DNA from 2 places in the Devosia sp. Leaf64 genome. Region 1 is predicted to be linked to the other one. Evidence: predicted binding sites of a transcription regulator. Region 1 holds the regulator's gene; the other holds the start of a gene.

Region 1 (7,851 bases):
CCAATGGGCGGGCGGAATATGCGCTGGTGGTGAAGAAGATTGGGGGCGGTGGGGCGACGACCGTGGATGGGGCGAAGTTTTAGGATGCCTGGGAAAGGCCCCCTCACCCGGCCTTTGGCCGACCTCTCCCCCAGAGGGAGAGGTGTCGCTCCGTGACTTAGGCAACTCCCACCTCTCCCTACGGGGGAGAGGTCGACGGCAAAGCCGGCGGGTGAGGGGGCCTTTTTTACGCGGCCAAATCCGCGACTACGGCATCGAGCACCGGAAAACCTTTTTCGGTCACGCGGATATTGCCGTTGGGGAGGGTTTCCACAAACCCATAGCCCTTGAGCGCTTCGATCTGTTTTTCGGCGATGGTGCGGCCGGAGATCGACATGAAGCGGGTGGGCGAGATGCCTTCCTTGAGACGGAGGCCCATGACGAGGTATTCGTCGCCCTGCTCTTCCCAGGTGAGGACATCGTCGGTGGTCATGCCGTGGCCGAACTCGTTGACTAGTTTGAGCCAGTCGAAGGGCATTTTTTCGGCGGCGGTGGCGTGGCGCTGGTGGTTGAGCAGCAGGCGGCCATGGGCGCCAGGGCCGATGCCGGCATATTCGCCATAACGCCAATAGAGCATGTTGTGGCGCGATTCCTGGCCGGGTACGGCGTGATTGGAAATTTCGTAGGCCGGCATGCCAGCGGCAGCCGTCAATTCCTGAGTCAGCTCATAAAAGTCGGCGCCGAGATCTTCGCTGGGCATTTGCAGCTTGCCGGCATTGAAGAGATCGAAGTAGCGCGTGCCCTGCTCGATGGTGAGCTGGTAAAGGCTCAAGTGGCCCTTGGCGAGCCAGATGGCCTCCTTGAGCTCGTCTTCCCAATCTTCAAGCGTCTGCTTGGGGCGGGCATAGATGAGATCAAAGCTTGAGCGATCAAAGATCGACTGCGCGATGCGCACGGCAGCAACGGCTTCTTCGACGGTGTGGCGACGGCCAAGCTCAGCCAGCGGGCCGGGGCGCAACGACTGGACGCCGAGCGAAACGCGATTGATGCCGGCGGTTCTAAACCCGCGAAACCGGTCGACCTCGACCGAGGTCGGGTTGGCTTCGAGGGTAATCTCGGCATTGCTATCGACCTGCCAATGGGCGGCGATGGTATCGAGAATGCTACCCACGGCCTTTGGCGACATCAGCGATGGGGTGCCACCGCCGAAGAAAATCGACTGGACCAGACGGCCGGGGGAAAGGCTCGCCATATGGGCGATCTCTTTCTTGTAGCCTTCGACATAGGCGTCTTCATCGAACGGCCCGCGATGGACGTGCGAATTGAAATCGCAATAGGGGCATTTAGAGGCGCAGAAGGGCCAGTGGACATAGACGCCGAACAGGTCGTTGGGATTGCTCATGCTGATCGACTCGCGTGCTGTGGGCTCGCCAAAAACTCTGCGCTTCCCTCGGGCCTGACCCGAGGGTCTATCGAGGCAAGGGTTGCACTCGGGAGGGTGCGTTGAATGGCCCTCGGGTCAAGCCCGAGGGAAGCCCGGAGGGTGGAGAAAGATTGGGCGGGAGAGCGGTTAGCTCTGCTCAATCTGGTTCTCCACGAATTGGGCGAAGGCACGGGCGCGGTGGCTGAGGCCTTTTTCGCCTGGAGCCCAGGAGTGTTTGGCTTCGGCGGCCATTTCGCCAAAAGTGATATCAAAACCTTCGGGCTGGAACATGGGATCGTAGCCGTGGCCGATCGTGCCGCGGGGCGGCCAGACCAGCGTGCCATCGCAGCGGCCGACAAAGATCATGTCGCGGCCATCGGGATGGGCGAGGCAGAGCGTGGCATTGAAGGACGCGGTGCGCTGCTCGGGCGTTGTCGCGCCCTTTGCCTGCAATTCGGTTTCGACGCGCTGCATGGCGAAATTGAAATCGCGCGGCACGCCGGCCCAATCGGCGGTGTAAACGCCGGGCTGGCCATCAAGCGCATCGACGCAGAGGCCGCTATCGTCGGAAAGGGCGAGCATATTGGCGCCGTTGGCCGAAGCGTGCGCCTTGGTGCGGGCGTTTTCGGCAAAGGTGGTACCGGTTTCTTCGGGCTCAGGCAGACCGAGTTCACCGGCGGAAATCAGTTCGAGACCGAAGGGCGCAAAAAGTTCCTGGAATTCTTTCAGCTTGCCGGCATTGTGCGTGGCAAGCACGAGACGATCACCGCGGCGGAGTTTTGGGATGGTCATTTGGACTCCAGGGCGCGTTGAATGTCGTTCCAGATGGCGCAGTTTCCGGCCTCGAAAGCCCCCTCACCGACCCGGCTTTGCCGGGCCACCTCTCCCCGAGAGGGAGAGGAATAAGAGGCGGATGCCGATCTGTTCTTCTCCCCCTCGGGGAGAAGGTGGCCCGAAGGGCCGGATGAGGGGGACTTTCTAAAGAGCGAAAAAATCATGCGGAAAGCGCCGCCTTCTGCAGTTCGGAGAGTTCTGAAATGCCCTTGCCAGCAAGGGTCATGAGGGCGTCGAGTTCGGCGCGATCAAAAGGGGCGCCTTCGGCGGTGCCCTGGATTTCGACGAATTTGCCTGAGCCGGTCATGACGAAATTGGCGTCGGTTTCGGCTTCCACGTCTTCGAGATAATCGAGATCGAGAAGCGGCGTGCCGCGATAGATGCCGCAGGACACGGCGGCGACGGAATCTTTGAGGACTTGGCCCTTGGTGAGCTTGCGCTCTTCGAGCCATTTAATGGCATCGGCCAGGGCGATATAGGCACCGGTGATCGAGGCGGTGCGGGTGCCGCCATCGGCTTCGAGCACATCGCAATCAAGCGTAATCTGAGATTCGCCCAAGGCGGTCAGATCGACGACGGCGCGGAGCGAGCGGCCGATGAGGCGCTGGATTTCCTGCGTGCGGCCAGACTGCTTTCCTGCGGTGGCTTCGCGACGCGTGCGCGTGCCGGTGGCCCGGGGCAGCATGCCGTATTCGGCGGTGACCCAGCCCTGGCCCTTGCCGCGCAGCCAGCCGGGGAGGCTCGTTTCGACGGAAGCGGTGACCAGAACCTTGGTATTGCCGAAGGCAACGAGGCACGAGCCTTCAGCCTTGAGGGATACGTTACGCTCGATAGTGACAGCCCGCATCTGATCGGGGGCGCGTCCGGATGGCCGCATGGATAGGCATCTCTTTTGCTGTTTACCGCCTCTTAACCCTCCTTAGGGCCAGGAACAAGCACCGGACGCTTGGCGGTTGGCTCCTATGCGCTTAAATGAAGGGCAAGGTTAAAGCGACGATTTGAACTAAAAGAGCCCATGGTCCGCCCGTCCGACGATTTTCTCAATGTTTTGAACGATCGGAGCCAGGACATTTTCCGCCGGTTGGTGGAGCGTTATCTCGATACCGGCTTGCCGGTCGGGTCGCGCGATCTCTCGCGCTTGCTGCAAACGGAGCTCTCTCCCGCCTCGGTGCGCAATGTGATGGCGGATCTCGAAGACCTTGGCCTGATCGCAGCGCCGCATACTTCGGCAGGGCGGCAGCCGACGCAGCAGGGCTTGCGATTCTTCGTTGATTCCATGCTTGAAGTCGGCGCTGTCAACGAGAGCGAAAAACGCAGCATAGCCCAGCATATCGAGGGACCGGCAGGGCGGCGGCAGGTCGATGATCTGCTCACTGAAGCCAGTTCCTTGCTGTCGGGGCTGAGCCAGGGCGCGGGCCTCGTGATCGCCACCAAGGCCGACATGGTGCTGCGGCATGTGGAATTCGTGCGGCTCGATAATTCACGGGCCATGGCGGTGCTGGTCGGCGACGACGGGCAGGTGGAAAACCGTATCCTTGACCTGCCGCCGGGATTTACGGCATCGGCGCTACAGCAGGCGAGCAATTATTTAGCCAACTATGTTGTCGGACGGACGCTGGCGGAGGCGCGCAAGGCGCTCGACGAGCGGCGGAGCGAGCAGCGCGCCGAGCTCGATGAGCTGACACAAAAGCTCGTCGACGATGGGATTGCGACGCTTGTGCAGGATTCTCCCGCCTCGGCGCCGCGGGTGATCGTGCGCGGGCGTGCCAACTTGCTCAATGATGCCATGGCGAGCGATGAACTCGAACGCATGCGGCGGCTGTTCGATGAGCTCGAAAGTAAGGATGGCTTGCTGGAGCTTTTGGGCGACGCGGAAAAGGCGCAGGGGGTCCGCATTTTCATCGGGTCGGAAAACAAGCTGTTTTCGCTCTCGGGGTCTTCGGTGATTCTTTCGCCCTATAAGGATGCCAATGATAAGGTTGTTGGTGTTTTGGGGGTGATTGGGCCGACGCGGCTCAACTATGCGCGGATCGTGCCGGTGGTGGATTATACGGCGAATGTGCTCACCAGGCTGATGGCGCGGAAGCGGTAGAGAAGCGTTGCGCTATTGAAAAAGCCGCCGCATTGGCCGATATGCGGGGCAGAAAATTCTAAACAGGTCCACGGAGATATTATGAGCGACGAGAACGCCGCCCAGGGCGACACGCCGGAGACCGAAATTCCGGCAACCGAAACCCCAGAGGTCGATCCCGTCGAGGCTCTGCTGGCGGAAAATGCCGAATTGAAGGATCGCGTGTTGCGCTCTGCAGCCGAGATGGAAAATCTGCGCAAGCGCACCGAGCGCGATGTGGCTGACACCCGCTCCTATGCGATTGCCGGCTTTGCCCGCGACATGCTAAGCGCGACTGATGCGCTGAGCCGGGCGCTGCTGGTCATTCCGCAGGAAACGCGCGAAACGGCCGAAGGCACGCTGAAAAGCCTCATTGAAGGGCTGGAGCTGGCCGAGCGCGAAATGCAGCGGCTCCTTGGTAAACATGGCGTCAAGGCCATCGAGGCGGCGGGCCAGAAGTTCGATCCGAACAAGCATCAGGCCATGTTCGAAGTGCCGAATCCGAGCGTGCCTGAGGGTACGGTTGTGCAGGTGGTGCAGGAGGGTTTTGCCATCGGCGAGCGCGTGCTGCGTCCGGCCATGGTGGGTGTCGCCAAAGGTGGCGGGGCTACGGGAGCTGCAGCGCCTGAAGGTGTCGACAAGAACGTGTAGTTTTTGGTTTTTGCGATTTGGGGCTCGGTGGTGACACCGGGCCCTTTTTGTTTTTGGACTTTAGGAAGGCCCCCTCACCCGGCCTTCGGCCGACCTCTCCCCCGAAGGGAGAGGTGGGAGTTTGCCAAAGTCGCGGAGCGACACCTCTCCCTTCGGGGGAGAGGTCGGATTGCGTAGCAAGCCGGGTGAGGGGGCCTTTCGACTAGCCCAAAATCTCGCGGCTCATGATGCGGTCGACGCCGGCTTCCTTCAGATCGTCCCAGGCTTTTTCGAGCGACCCATTACTGTCGATGGCCCGCGTCGCATCTTCGATGACCGTTACGTCAAAGCCGCCAGCGGCGCCGTCCAAAGCTGTCCAGGCGACGCAGAAATCGGTGGCGAGGCCGACGACGAAGAGGCGGCCGGTGTCGCGTTCGTTGAGATAGCCGGCAAGACCCGTGAGGGTTTCGCGGTCGGCTTCCTGGAAGCCGGAATAGGAATCGATGGCGCGATTGTAGCCCTTGCGGATGATCAGCTGCGCGTGTGGGATCTCGAGATCGGCGGAGAGTTCGGCGCCGTGGGTCGCCCAGACGCAATGGTCGGGCCAGAGGACCTGGGTGCCATAGTCGAGATCGACGGTGTCGAAGGGCGCCTTGCCGTTGTGTTGGCTGGCAAAGGAAATGTGATCTGCCGGGTGCCAATCCTGCGTGAAGACGACATTGGTGAACTTTTTGGCCAGTGCATTGATCAGAGGCACGATTTCATCGCCGCCGGCGACGGCGAGATTGCCGCCGGGGAGGAAGTCATATTGCACGTCGACGACGACGAGGACGTCTTGGGGGGTGATGGTGATCGTCATGACGGCTCCGGTTCAAAAAGTTCGGCGGGGATCAGGCCGCGCACGGAATTGCCGAGGAAGATTGCATCGGCAGACTGCAAATCGGCAAGGGTGAGAATGGCTTCTTCGGCGCGGCCGGTCTCGATCAGTTCGGCGCGCAGGGTGCCGGGGAGGAGGCCGGAGGACAGGGCGGGGGTGAGGAGCTTTTCGCCGCGCTGGATGAAAAGATTGGTGATCGAGCCTTCGGTCAACTCGCCGCGCTCGTTGAGGAAGAGGACTTCATCGACTCCAAATTCGTCATGCGCCTTGATGCGCGGCTGGTCGTAAAAGGCGCGGTTGGTGGTTTTGTGGGCGAGCCAAACGGAGCGCGAATCGAGGGGTTCGGCCGCAATAAGAAAGCGGAATTTTTCGGGGTTTGGCGGCAGGGGAACCGCCGTCATCTCGATGCCGGTTTCAGAAAGGGTGAGGCGGACGCGCATGGGGGCGGTCCAGGCTTGGCTTTCGGCCAGAAGACGCGTGGTGGCTGCGGCGCCATCGGCGGGGAGGCCAAAGTAGGCAGCGGAAGAGAGGAAACGGGCGATATGGCGGCCCAGGAGGACAAAGCCTTCGGCTGGCGACCATTTGATAGTTTCGATCAGGGTGACCGGTGGGGCGGGATCGCTAAGGAAGCGCAACTTTAAAAGAGCCTCGTTGTATTCGGATTGCGCTTCGCTGTCCGCGACGATGCCGCCGCCGATGCCGATGGTGCCATTGCCTTTGGCGTCGATGATGGCCGTGCGGATGGCGACGTTGAAAGCAAAATCGCCATTGGGGGCAATGTAGCCGATGGAGCCGGTATAGAGGCCGCGGGGGCTGCTCTCGACTTCGTGGATGATTTCCATGGCGCGCAGTTTTGGGGCGCCGGTGATCGAGCCGCAGGGGAAGAGGTTTTTTATGACATCCAGCATAGTGACGTCGCGGCGCCGCATGGCGGTGATACCCGAGGTCATGGTGTGGAGGGTGGAATAGGTTTCGACCGTAAAGAGGTCGGTCACTTTTACCGAGCCGACTTCTGAAATGCGGCCGAGATCGTTGCGGAGGAGGTCGACGATCATCAGGTTTTCGGCGCGGTTCTTTTCGTCGCGGGCGAGGGCGGCACGGTCCGCCGCGTCCTGAGACGCCAGCGGCGCGCGGGGCATGGTGCCCTTCATTGGGCGGGCAGAAAGCGTCTCTCCGGAGCCAGAGACGAAAAGTTCCGGCGAGCGGGAAAGGACGTGATGATCACCCGCATGGATATAGGCGCCGTAGGCGGTTTTCTGGGATTGAGCGAGGCGCCGGTAGAGGCCGAAAGGTGAGCCGCTTAGCGTAAAACCGGCTTTGAAGGTGAGGTTGACCTGATAGGTGTCGCCCGCTGCGATGTAGCTTTTTACGCGGTCGAAGGCGGATGCGTAGTCGGCGAAGGATGTGTGCGGCGCGAGATTTTCAGCGGAGGCGTCCTCTGTGTTTGGAAGGCCAGCAAAATCCCGTGGGCTGTCGTAGAGGCCAAACCAGAGAAGCGGCGTTTCGGTGCGCTCCGGCAGATGTTTTGCGAGGCGCTCTTCGAACAAAAATCCGAGCTCGTAGGCAAAGTAGCCCGCGGCCCATAGGCCTTTGCCGCGGGCCTCTTCCAGGCGCGCAAGGGCATCATGCGCCGTGGCCGCGTCATAGGCGACGAGCACCTCTTTGGGATCGGCAAAGAGAAAACTTCGGCCTTGGGGGTCGAGATTGTCGTGCAAGAGCACGGTGCCGGGCATGAACATGGGCCGGGTTTTATACGGCGGCGGGGCAGCGCGGAAGAAGATTCACCCTAGCGCCGATCGCCACCAATCCCGCAGCAATGCCTCTTGGCGATTAAATTCGAAAGTGGCAGATAATGCGCGTCCGGGCGCGACGTGCGCCTGGTGTGAGGGCTTTTTCATGAAAACCGCAATTCTGGGCGCTGCCGTCGCCCTGACGCTCGCTGGCGCCTTGCCGGCTGCCGCGCAAAACGTCGAATTCACGCTGATCAATAACTCGTCG
Region 2 (7,851 bases), on a different contig from region 1:
CCGTCTTGGCGGTGTTGGCCTTTTCGAGGCTGTTCTAGTGCAGGCCGATATGCCCGCCGCGTGGCGCTCGCGCATTCGGCACCGCTTTGGCCATCCAGAAGCCATGGAACGCCTGCTGTCGCGGCTTGAGGCTGCGCCAGACGTGCCGCGGCAAGAACAGCCGTCGCGCGATGTGCTGATCGAAGATGTCACGGCGCGCATGGTATCGACGGGTCTAAGCCTCTCGGAAGGCCGCACGCCAAACGAGATCGCAGATCGCTATCTCGAGCAACAGGCGCTTGATGCAGCGCATGTTCCTGCCGAAACGCTAAAGCTGCTCCGCGACTATCTTTCGATTTCAGGCGACGTGCTCTCGGCACTGCGCCAGATCGAAGCGCTGGCCGAAAGCCACAAGCTGATGCTCGGTGCACCGATCCGCGCTATTCGGCGCCATCTCGATAAGCTTGGCGAAGCACGCATTTCCTTCGATGCCGCCTTCTCGCCGCGGCTCGATTATTATACCGGCATCGTCTTTGAGATTGTTGGCCGGAGCGGCGACGTTCTGGCCTCGGGCGGTCAATACGATCGTTTGTTGGAACGGCTTGGCGCGACAGCACCTATCGCGGCCTCAGGTTGCGCGCTCTGGGTCGATCGGCTGGAAGCGGAGGTCTCGGCATGAGGGGCATTACTCTTGCAGTCCCCTCGAAGGGGCGCCTCGAAGAACTGACACGCGCCTGGTTTGCCGAGCGCGGCCTCACCATTTCCCGGCCTGGCGGCGCGCGATCCTATCTCGGTGTGATGGAAGGAGAAGCCGATGTCACGGTGCGTTTCTTCCCCGCCTCGGAAATTGCGCGCGAGCTGATCCGCGGCAATATCGACATTGGCGTGACGGGTCGCGACCTGATCCACGAGACGAGTGAAACCGGACCGGATGCCGTCCACTTCGCCCGTTCATTGGATTTCGGCCATGCCGACGTCGTCATTGCCGTGCCCGATGCCTGGATCGACGTCACCCATCTCCATGACCTCGCGGACGTCGCCTCGGACTTTCGCAGCCGTCATAAGCGTTGGTTACGGATCGCGACGAAATATATCACCATCACTCGCCAGCATTTCGCCAAGGCTGGGATTGCGGAATACCGCATCGTCGAAAGTCTCGGCGCGACAGAAGCCGCGCCAGCATCCGGTGTCGCTGATATCGTCGTCGATATTACCTCGACCGGCTCGACCCTTGCCGCCAATGGCTTGCGCGTCCTCGATGATGGCGTAATGCTCAAGAGCGAGGCCAATCTGATCGTTTCGCGCACGGCTGACTGGCCGGCCGACAAGAAGGCCTATCTCGACGATCTGCTCAAACGCCTGGGTGCAGAAGCGCTCTAGGCCAGCTCGAAGGGGCGATGATGGAACCGATTGTCCTAACCTTCGTCGTGGTCGTTTGTGTGATCATCGCCATCGTGTCGCTCGGTCAGCGCGCCGATCGGCGGCGGGCGCGCAAGTCCTCGGGCGACACCGGTGGCTCCGGCGATGCCGGATATTCCCCGAGCCATCGTGACCACGATCACGGCGGAGACGCTGGGGATGCAGGTGGCGATAGCGGCGGTGGTGATGGCGGCGGCGGGGGGGGGCGATTGAGGCCCTGTTGCCTGACATCTGCCGGTGCTAAGAGGCGCCGAGATTTCCCGGGGCCTTCATGCTCGATCCTCTGATTCTGGTTGCACTTGCCTGCGTTGGCGCTCTCGCGGGCTTTGTGGACGCCGTTGCTGGCGGCGGTGGTATGATCACGGTGCCGGCACTGCTCTCGGCCGGCCTGCCACCGATTGCCGCGCTCGCGACCAACAAGATGCAATCGTCCATCGGCACGACGATCGCCGTACTCACCTATTGGCGTCGCGGCTTCGTTTCGGTGCGCGCGCTGCTGCCCTCAGTCGCTGCAACATTTGCCGGCAGCATGATCGGTGCGCTGATCGTCAAGCAGATCGATACGTCGCTGCTCAACGTCGCCGTGCCCGTCGCCCTGATTGGCGTGGCGCTCTATTTTCTTTTTGCGCCGAGCCTCTCCGATGCCGATCGCGTCTCGCGGCTGCCGTTCCCCCGCTGGGTGCCGCTCCTCGGTTTCATCATCGGCTTCTATGACGGCGTATTTGGCCCGGGAACGGGCTCATTTTTCACCATCGGGTTTGTGCTGCTTTTCGGGCTTGGGATCACCAAGGCCGCGGGGAATACCAAGCTGCTGAACCTGGTGTCCAACCTATCCGCGCTGGTGATTTTCATCCATGGCGGGGATGTGGTCTGGCAGGCGGCGATCGTCATGGCCGGCGGGCAGGTGATCGGCGGCTATGTCGGCGCCCGCGCCGGCATCCGCTTCGGCGCCAAGCTTATTCGGCCATTGGTCGTGGTGGTGTCGGTCGCCATGGCAGTCAAGCTGCTGGTCTGGCCCTAGCGCCTAATCGTCGAGCCCTGCGGCTTTGCGCAATGCCTCGTTGATCCGCTCCTGCCAACCGGGGCCCTCATCCTGAAAATGTTCGAGCACGGCGCGATCGAGCCGGAGCGATACCAATTCTTTGCCTTCCGGCGGCGTTGACGATTTTGGACTGGCCGCAGTTTCTGGCTTGGTGGTCGCGCTCTTGAAGGCTGCTTCTGCCTGATCGTAGGCGCTGCCGCGTCGTGGCGTTCTCATGCTGGCCTCATGTTCGCTTTGGTCCCAGACTAGCCGTTGAACGCCCATGAAAAAAGCCCCGGTGTTGCCACCGGAGCTTTCCACCAAGATCGTGACTGGGAAGAAACGATCCTGGAAGTCTTTTATCTCTAGGCCGCAAGGCCGCCCGGCCGTCGGCCGCCTCCGCGGAGGGGCAGCGGTCGGCGGTTTGCCGACCGCGATACGGCCCGTGAGCGAGAAGAAAGTCTAAGGCGTCAGCCTTAGAAGTCCATACCGCCCATACCGCCCATGCCGCCGCCGCCCGGCATTGCCGGTGCTGCGTCCTTGGGAGCTTCGACGATGATGGCTTCCGTCGTGATCAGGAGCGAAGCAACCGAAGCTGCGTCCTGGAGAGCATGACGGACAACCTTGACCGGATCGATAACGCCGAGCGCAACGAGATCACCATATTCGCCGGTTGCGGCATTGTAGCCGAACGACGGTGCAGAGTTCTCGAGGATCTTGCCCACGACGACGGAGCCTTCGGCACCAGCATTGTTGGCAATGGTGCGCACTGGCTCCTGAAGAGCGCGGCGAACGATGGCGATACCAGCTTCCTGGTCGGCATTGATGCCCTTGGCCTTGATGTTGGCGGAAGCACGGAGGAGAGCAACACCACCACCCGGAACGATGCCTTCTTCGACGGCAGCGCGGGTTGCGTTGAGCGCGTCGTCGACGCGGTCCTTGCGTTCCTTGACTTCAACTTCGGTCGAACCACCGACCTTGATCACGGCAACGCCGCCGGCGAGCTTGGCAAGACGTTCCTGCAGCTTCTCGCGGTCGTAGTCCGAGGTCGTTTCCTCGATCTGTGCCTTGATCTGGCCAACGCGGCCCTGGATGTCGTCAGCCGAACCGGCGCCGTCGACGATCGTGGTGTTTTCCTTGGTGATTTCAACGCGCTTGGCCGTGCCGAGCATGTCGAGGGTCACGTTCTCGAGCTTGATGCCGAGATCTTCCGAGATCACCTGGCCACCGGTGAGGATGGCGATGTCTTCGAGCATTGCCTTGCGGCGATCGCCAAAGCCTGGAGCCTTGACGGCTGCAACCTTGAGGCCACCGCGCAGACGGTTGACGACGAGGGTCGCGAGAGCCTCACCTTCGATGTCTTCGGCAATGATCAGCAGCGGGCGCTGGGACTGAACGACAGCTTCGAGGATCGGCAGGATCGCCTGCAGATTACCGAGCTTCTTTTCGTGCAGCAGGATGATCGGGTCCTCGAGGACGGCCGTCATCTTTTCAGCATTGGTGACGAAGTAGGGCGAGAGATAGCCACGGTCGAACTGCATGCCTTCAACGACATCGAGTTCGGTTTCGGCGGTCTTGGCTTCTTCGACGGTGATGACACCCTCGTTGCCGACCTTCTGCATGGCTTCGGCGATCATGTCGCCGATCGAGGTTTCGCCGTTTGCCGAAATGGTGCCGACCTGGGCAACTTCGGAGGACGAGGTGATCTTCTTGGACGAAGCCTTCAGCGATTCAACGACTTCAGCAACGGCGAGGTCGATACCGCGCTTGAGATCCATCGGGTTGAAGCCGGCAGCAACGGCCTTGACGCCTTCGACGACGATGGCCTGGCCGAGGACGGTCGCGGTCGTGGTGCCGTCACCGGCAACGTCGTTGGTCTTGGAAGCGACCGAGCGGAGGAGCTGGGCGCCGAGGTTTTCGAACTTGTCTTCGAGTTCGATTTCCTTGGCAACCGAAACGCCGTCCTTGGTGATGCGCGGGGCGCCAAAGGACTTTTCGATAACGACGTTACGACCCTTGGGGCCGAGAGTTACCTTCACCGCATTGGCGAGGATGTTGACGCCGCGCAGCATCTTTTCGCGGGCGTCGGTCGAGAATTTTACTTCTTTAGCAGCCATGTGAGGCGCTCCTTAGAATGGGTTAAACGACTGGACAGACGAGGGTTTTAGACCTCGACGATACCCATGATGTCGCTTTCCTTCATGATGATCAGGTCTTCGCCGTTGAGCTTGACCTCGGTGCCGCTCCACTTGCCGAAGAGCACGCGATCGCCAGCCTTGACGTCGAGAGCATTGATCTTGCCGTTTTCGTCACGGGCGCCGGGGCCAACCGAAACGATCACGCCCTCAGAGGGCTTTTCCTTGGCGGTGTCGGGGATGATGATCCCGCCCTTGGTCTTTTCTTCACTGTCGACGCGACGGACGACCACGCGGTCATGCAGGGGACGGAAGCCCATGATTTCAGTTCCTCTTGGCATCATTTCTGGTGCAATCTCGGGCCTGTTAGCACTCGATGTAGCTGAGTGCTAACAAGCTGACCGGGATATAGGGAGCCGCTGGCCAATGAGTCAAGGTGGGGTGAACGGAGATTTTGTTCGTGCGTTACCATGGGAAGATGACTCTTGAACGAAGGAGGCAACCGTGACCGCCGACGAGACTGCGACCGCCAATGTGAGCCCTGTTACAGGACGCGTGCATATCTTTTTTGACGATGCGGAAATCGCCAGCAGCGCCAATGCCTTGCAGGTGGTAGAGGCTGGCCGGGAGCCACAATATTTCGTGCCGCTCGACCATGTCCATCCGGGCATTCTGGAGGCCTCGGATACGCGCCGGACTGAGCCTGGAAAAGGCGAGGCACATTTTTATACCATCAAGACCTTGACCGCCGACGGCCCGGATGAAGCGTGGTATTTTCCCTATGCCGATGGCGCCTATGCCGATATTCGCGACCTCATCACTTTTGGTGGCGAGCGGGTGAAGGTAACCGTTTCGGACGTCTAAAACGGTAGCATTCCGTTAACATCGAGTTGGTGCGAAGGACGAATTGGTGAGTGGGGCGCTAAAAAGCGGCCCACTTTGTGCTTTCTTCCGCATCGCATGTGCTGCATAAGGCTGACCATGAGCGAACAATCTTCTTACCAGATCAAGCTGCGCCTCAAGGGCGGCAGCGGTCCCAATGCAAACTGGCACTGGGAAATCCATGACGCAGATGGCACGGTCGTCAAGACCGGCAGCGCTGTCGGACCGGAGCACAAGGCTTTCGCCACGGCGCGTGTCGCCAAGGAAAAGCTGGAACAGTCCCAGTCTAAATAAGCCCGCCTCCGGCCGGGTCAGAGTGCCATGCCTGTTTCCAAAAAAGATCCCGCGCGTGTAGCGGCCTCGGCCGTGCATGCTGCGGCCCCAGCGGTCGCCGATCCCATGCGCGGGATCATGCTGAAGGTCATTTCCGTCTTTTTCTTCGTGGTCATGGCCACGATGCTCAAGGCGACGGAAACCGTGCCTTCGGGCGAGATGGTTTTCTTCCGTTCCTTCTTCGCGCTTTTGCCCGTGCTCGCCTATCTCGGCTGGAAGCGGCGGCTGCATCATGCATTCACCACCAAGCGCCCGGTCGGGCATATCCTGCGCGGATTGATCGGGGTCACCTCGATGAGCCTGGGGTTCTTCGCGCTGACGCGCCTGCCGCTGCCCGAAGCGACGGCAATCAATTACGCGACCCCACTCCTGATCGTCATTTTCTCCGCCGTGTTGCTGCATGAACGGGTGCATGTGTTTCGCTGGACTGCGGTCGTCGTCGGGCTTCTTGGCGTCGTCGTCATTCTCTGGCCGCGGCTGACGGTTTTCACCGGCGGCGAGGCCCTGGGAGACGCGGAGGCGGTGGGCGCGATTGCGGCGCTCCTTGCGGCTGTGGTTTCGGCTTTTGCGATGATGGCGGTGCGCAATCTCGTCCATACCGAACGCACGGAAGCCATCGTCACCTATTTCTTCATCAGCGCCAGCATCATCTCGCTGATGACGCTGCCCTTTGGCTGGATATGGCCGACGCCGCAACAGGCCGCGCTCTTGATCGGCGCCGGCTTTTTTGGCGGCATCGGTCAGTTGTTGATGACCTCGTCCTACCGCTATGCCGATATGTCGGTGATCGCGCCTTTCGAATATGTGTCGCTGCTGCTGACGATCCTCATTGGGTTTTTCGTCTTTGCCGAAGTGCCCACGGTGACCATGGTCATTGGGGCGCTGATCATCATCGGCTCGGGCATCGCAGTCATTCTTCGCGAACACCGCCTTGGCCTTGATCGGATCAAGGCCAAGGAAGCCAATACGCCTTAGCGCTACGCCGCCTTCCGCAATTGAAAATGCAAGAAGAGCGGCGCGATGCGGGTGTCGGCGACGGTTGGGACGGCGGCGGCGGTCGCTTCGTCGGCCATGGGTTCGTTGAGTGCTTCGATAGTGAAGCCGGCCGCAACGATCATACCGACCCAGCTTGATAATGTTCGGTGAAAGCGCGGAACGGTGAAGGCGCGCACATTGGCGCGTTCTTCCGCGGGGATTGACGAAAAGATCCAGGTCTCGACGTCGCCATTGGTTTCGCGAAAATAGTCCGCAATTTCGACTGCGACCGGCTCGCCCGCTTCGTTCCTGATATTGCGCCGACGCGGCGGCACGAAGCACGGGTGGAGAATGGAAAACTGAAAGAAGCCACCGGGCTGGATGACGCGAAAAACTTCGCGGAGGACGCCGGCCTGATCGGACATATCCATCATCGACATGAAAGCCGTGGCGAAATCGAATGAAGCTTCGGGGAAGGGCAGGGTGAGTCCATCGCCGAGCACGTAAGTTATGCCGCGCGGGTCCGACGCTTCGGTCTCTTGCGCATGGCGGAGGAACGTGGGGGCGATGTCGAGCCCTGTCATTTTGGCGCCTTGCGCCGCGACGGAGCGCGTATTGGTGCCTTCGCCGCAGCCGAGGTCGAGGCCGGTCAGGCCCTCAATCTCGGGGAGAAAGGCGAGGAAGGACGGCGTATTGAGGGCGTCGCGGTATTTGTCGTGACCAGCGCGGGAATAGTGTGTCCAGTTCTCGGCATTGGCCTCCCAATGGGCAGCAACGGTTTTTGCGTCCATCTCAATATCCTCCGGTTCGTAGGGGCCGGGGTTTTAGACGCTGCGCAAGACCAAGAAAAGACAGTGTAGCTGCCTTAGGGTATTTAACTGCAATAATAGAAAAGGCCCGCCAATGCGGGCCTTCTCAGAGACTGGCATGACTGGGTCAGGCAAAGCCTTAGAAGTGGTAGGAGACGCCGACAGTTGCTTTGGCGGAGTCAAAGAAGCGGCCAATATTGCCGGTGAAGCTACCCTGCCCGACAACTTCGCCGCGCACGGTTACGGAATCGGTGACAGCAAATTCAACGCCGCCACCGAGTTGGTAGAGACCGATATA

The links. The regulator HrcA, encoded in region 1, represses chaperone genes, less so after heat shock. The targets are predictions, from matches to a motif close to GTTAGCACTCNCNNNNNGNGAGTGCTAAC.
Positions count from the first base shown of each region.
Region 2: the regulator HrcA is predicted to act here: its motif matches at 4,920-4,948, upstream of ASE94_RS04850 (co-chaperone GroES).

Region 1 is NZ_LMLO01000019.1:78,743-86,593, forward strand. Features, by position in the region: gene ASE94_RS11510 (penicillin-binding protein activator) at 1-83, shown strand, start outside; gene hemW (radical SAM family heme chaperone HemW) at 227-1,381, opposite strand; gene ASE94_RS11520 (non-canonical purine NTP pyrophosphatase) at 1,550-2,194, opposite strand; gene rph (ribonuclease PH) at 2,397-3,113, opposite strand; gene hrcA (heat-inducible transcriptional repressor HrcA) at 3,252-4,328, shown strand; gene grpE (nucleotide exchange factor GrpE) at 4,410-4,997, shown strand; gene pncA (bifunctional nicotinamidase/pyrazinamidase) at 5,200-5,835, opposite strand; gene ASE94_RS11545 (aminodeoxychorismate synthase component I) at 5,832-7,586, opposite strand; gene ASE94_RS11550 (hypothetical protein) at 7,750-7,851, shown strand, end outside.
Region 2 is NZ_LMLO01000006.1:217,157-225,007, forward strand. Features, by position in the region: gene ASE94_RS04825 (ATP phosphoribosyltransferase regulatory subunit) at 1-658, shown strand, start outside; gene hisG (ATP phosphoribosyltransferase) at 655-1,359, shown strand; gene ASE94_RS04835 (TSUP family transporter) at 1,670-2,419, shown strand; gene ASE94_RS04840 (BrnA antitoxin family protein) at 2,423-2,656, opposite strand; gene groL (chaperonin GroEL) at 2,896-4,536, opposite strand; gene ASE94_RS04850 (co-chaperone GroES) at 4,584-4,874, opposite strand; gene ASE94_RS04855 (DUF427 domain-containing protein) at 5,059-5,418, shown strand; gene ASE94_RS04860 (hypothetical protein) at 5,536-5,730, shown strand; gene ASE94_RS04865 (DMT family transporter) at 5,758-6,744, shown strand; gene ASE94_RS04870 (class I SAM-dependent methyltransferase) at 6,747-7,535, opposite strand; gene ASE94_RS04875 (porin family protein) at 7,693-7,851, opposite strand, start outside.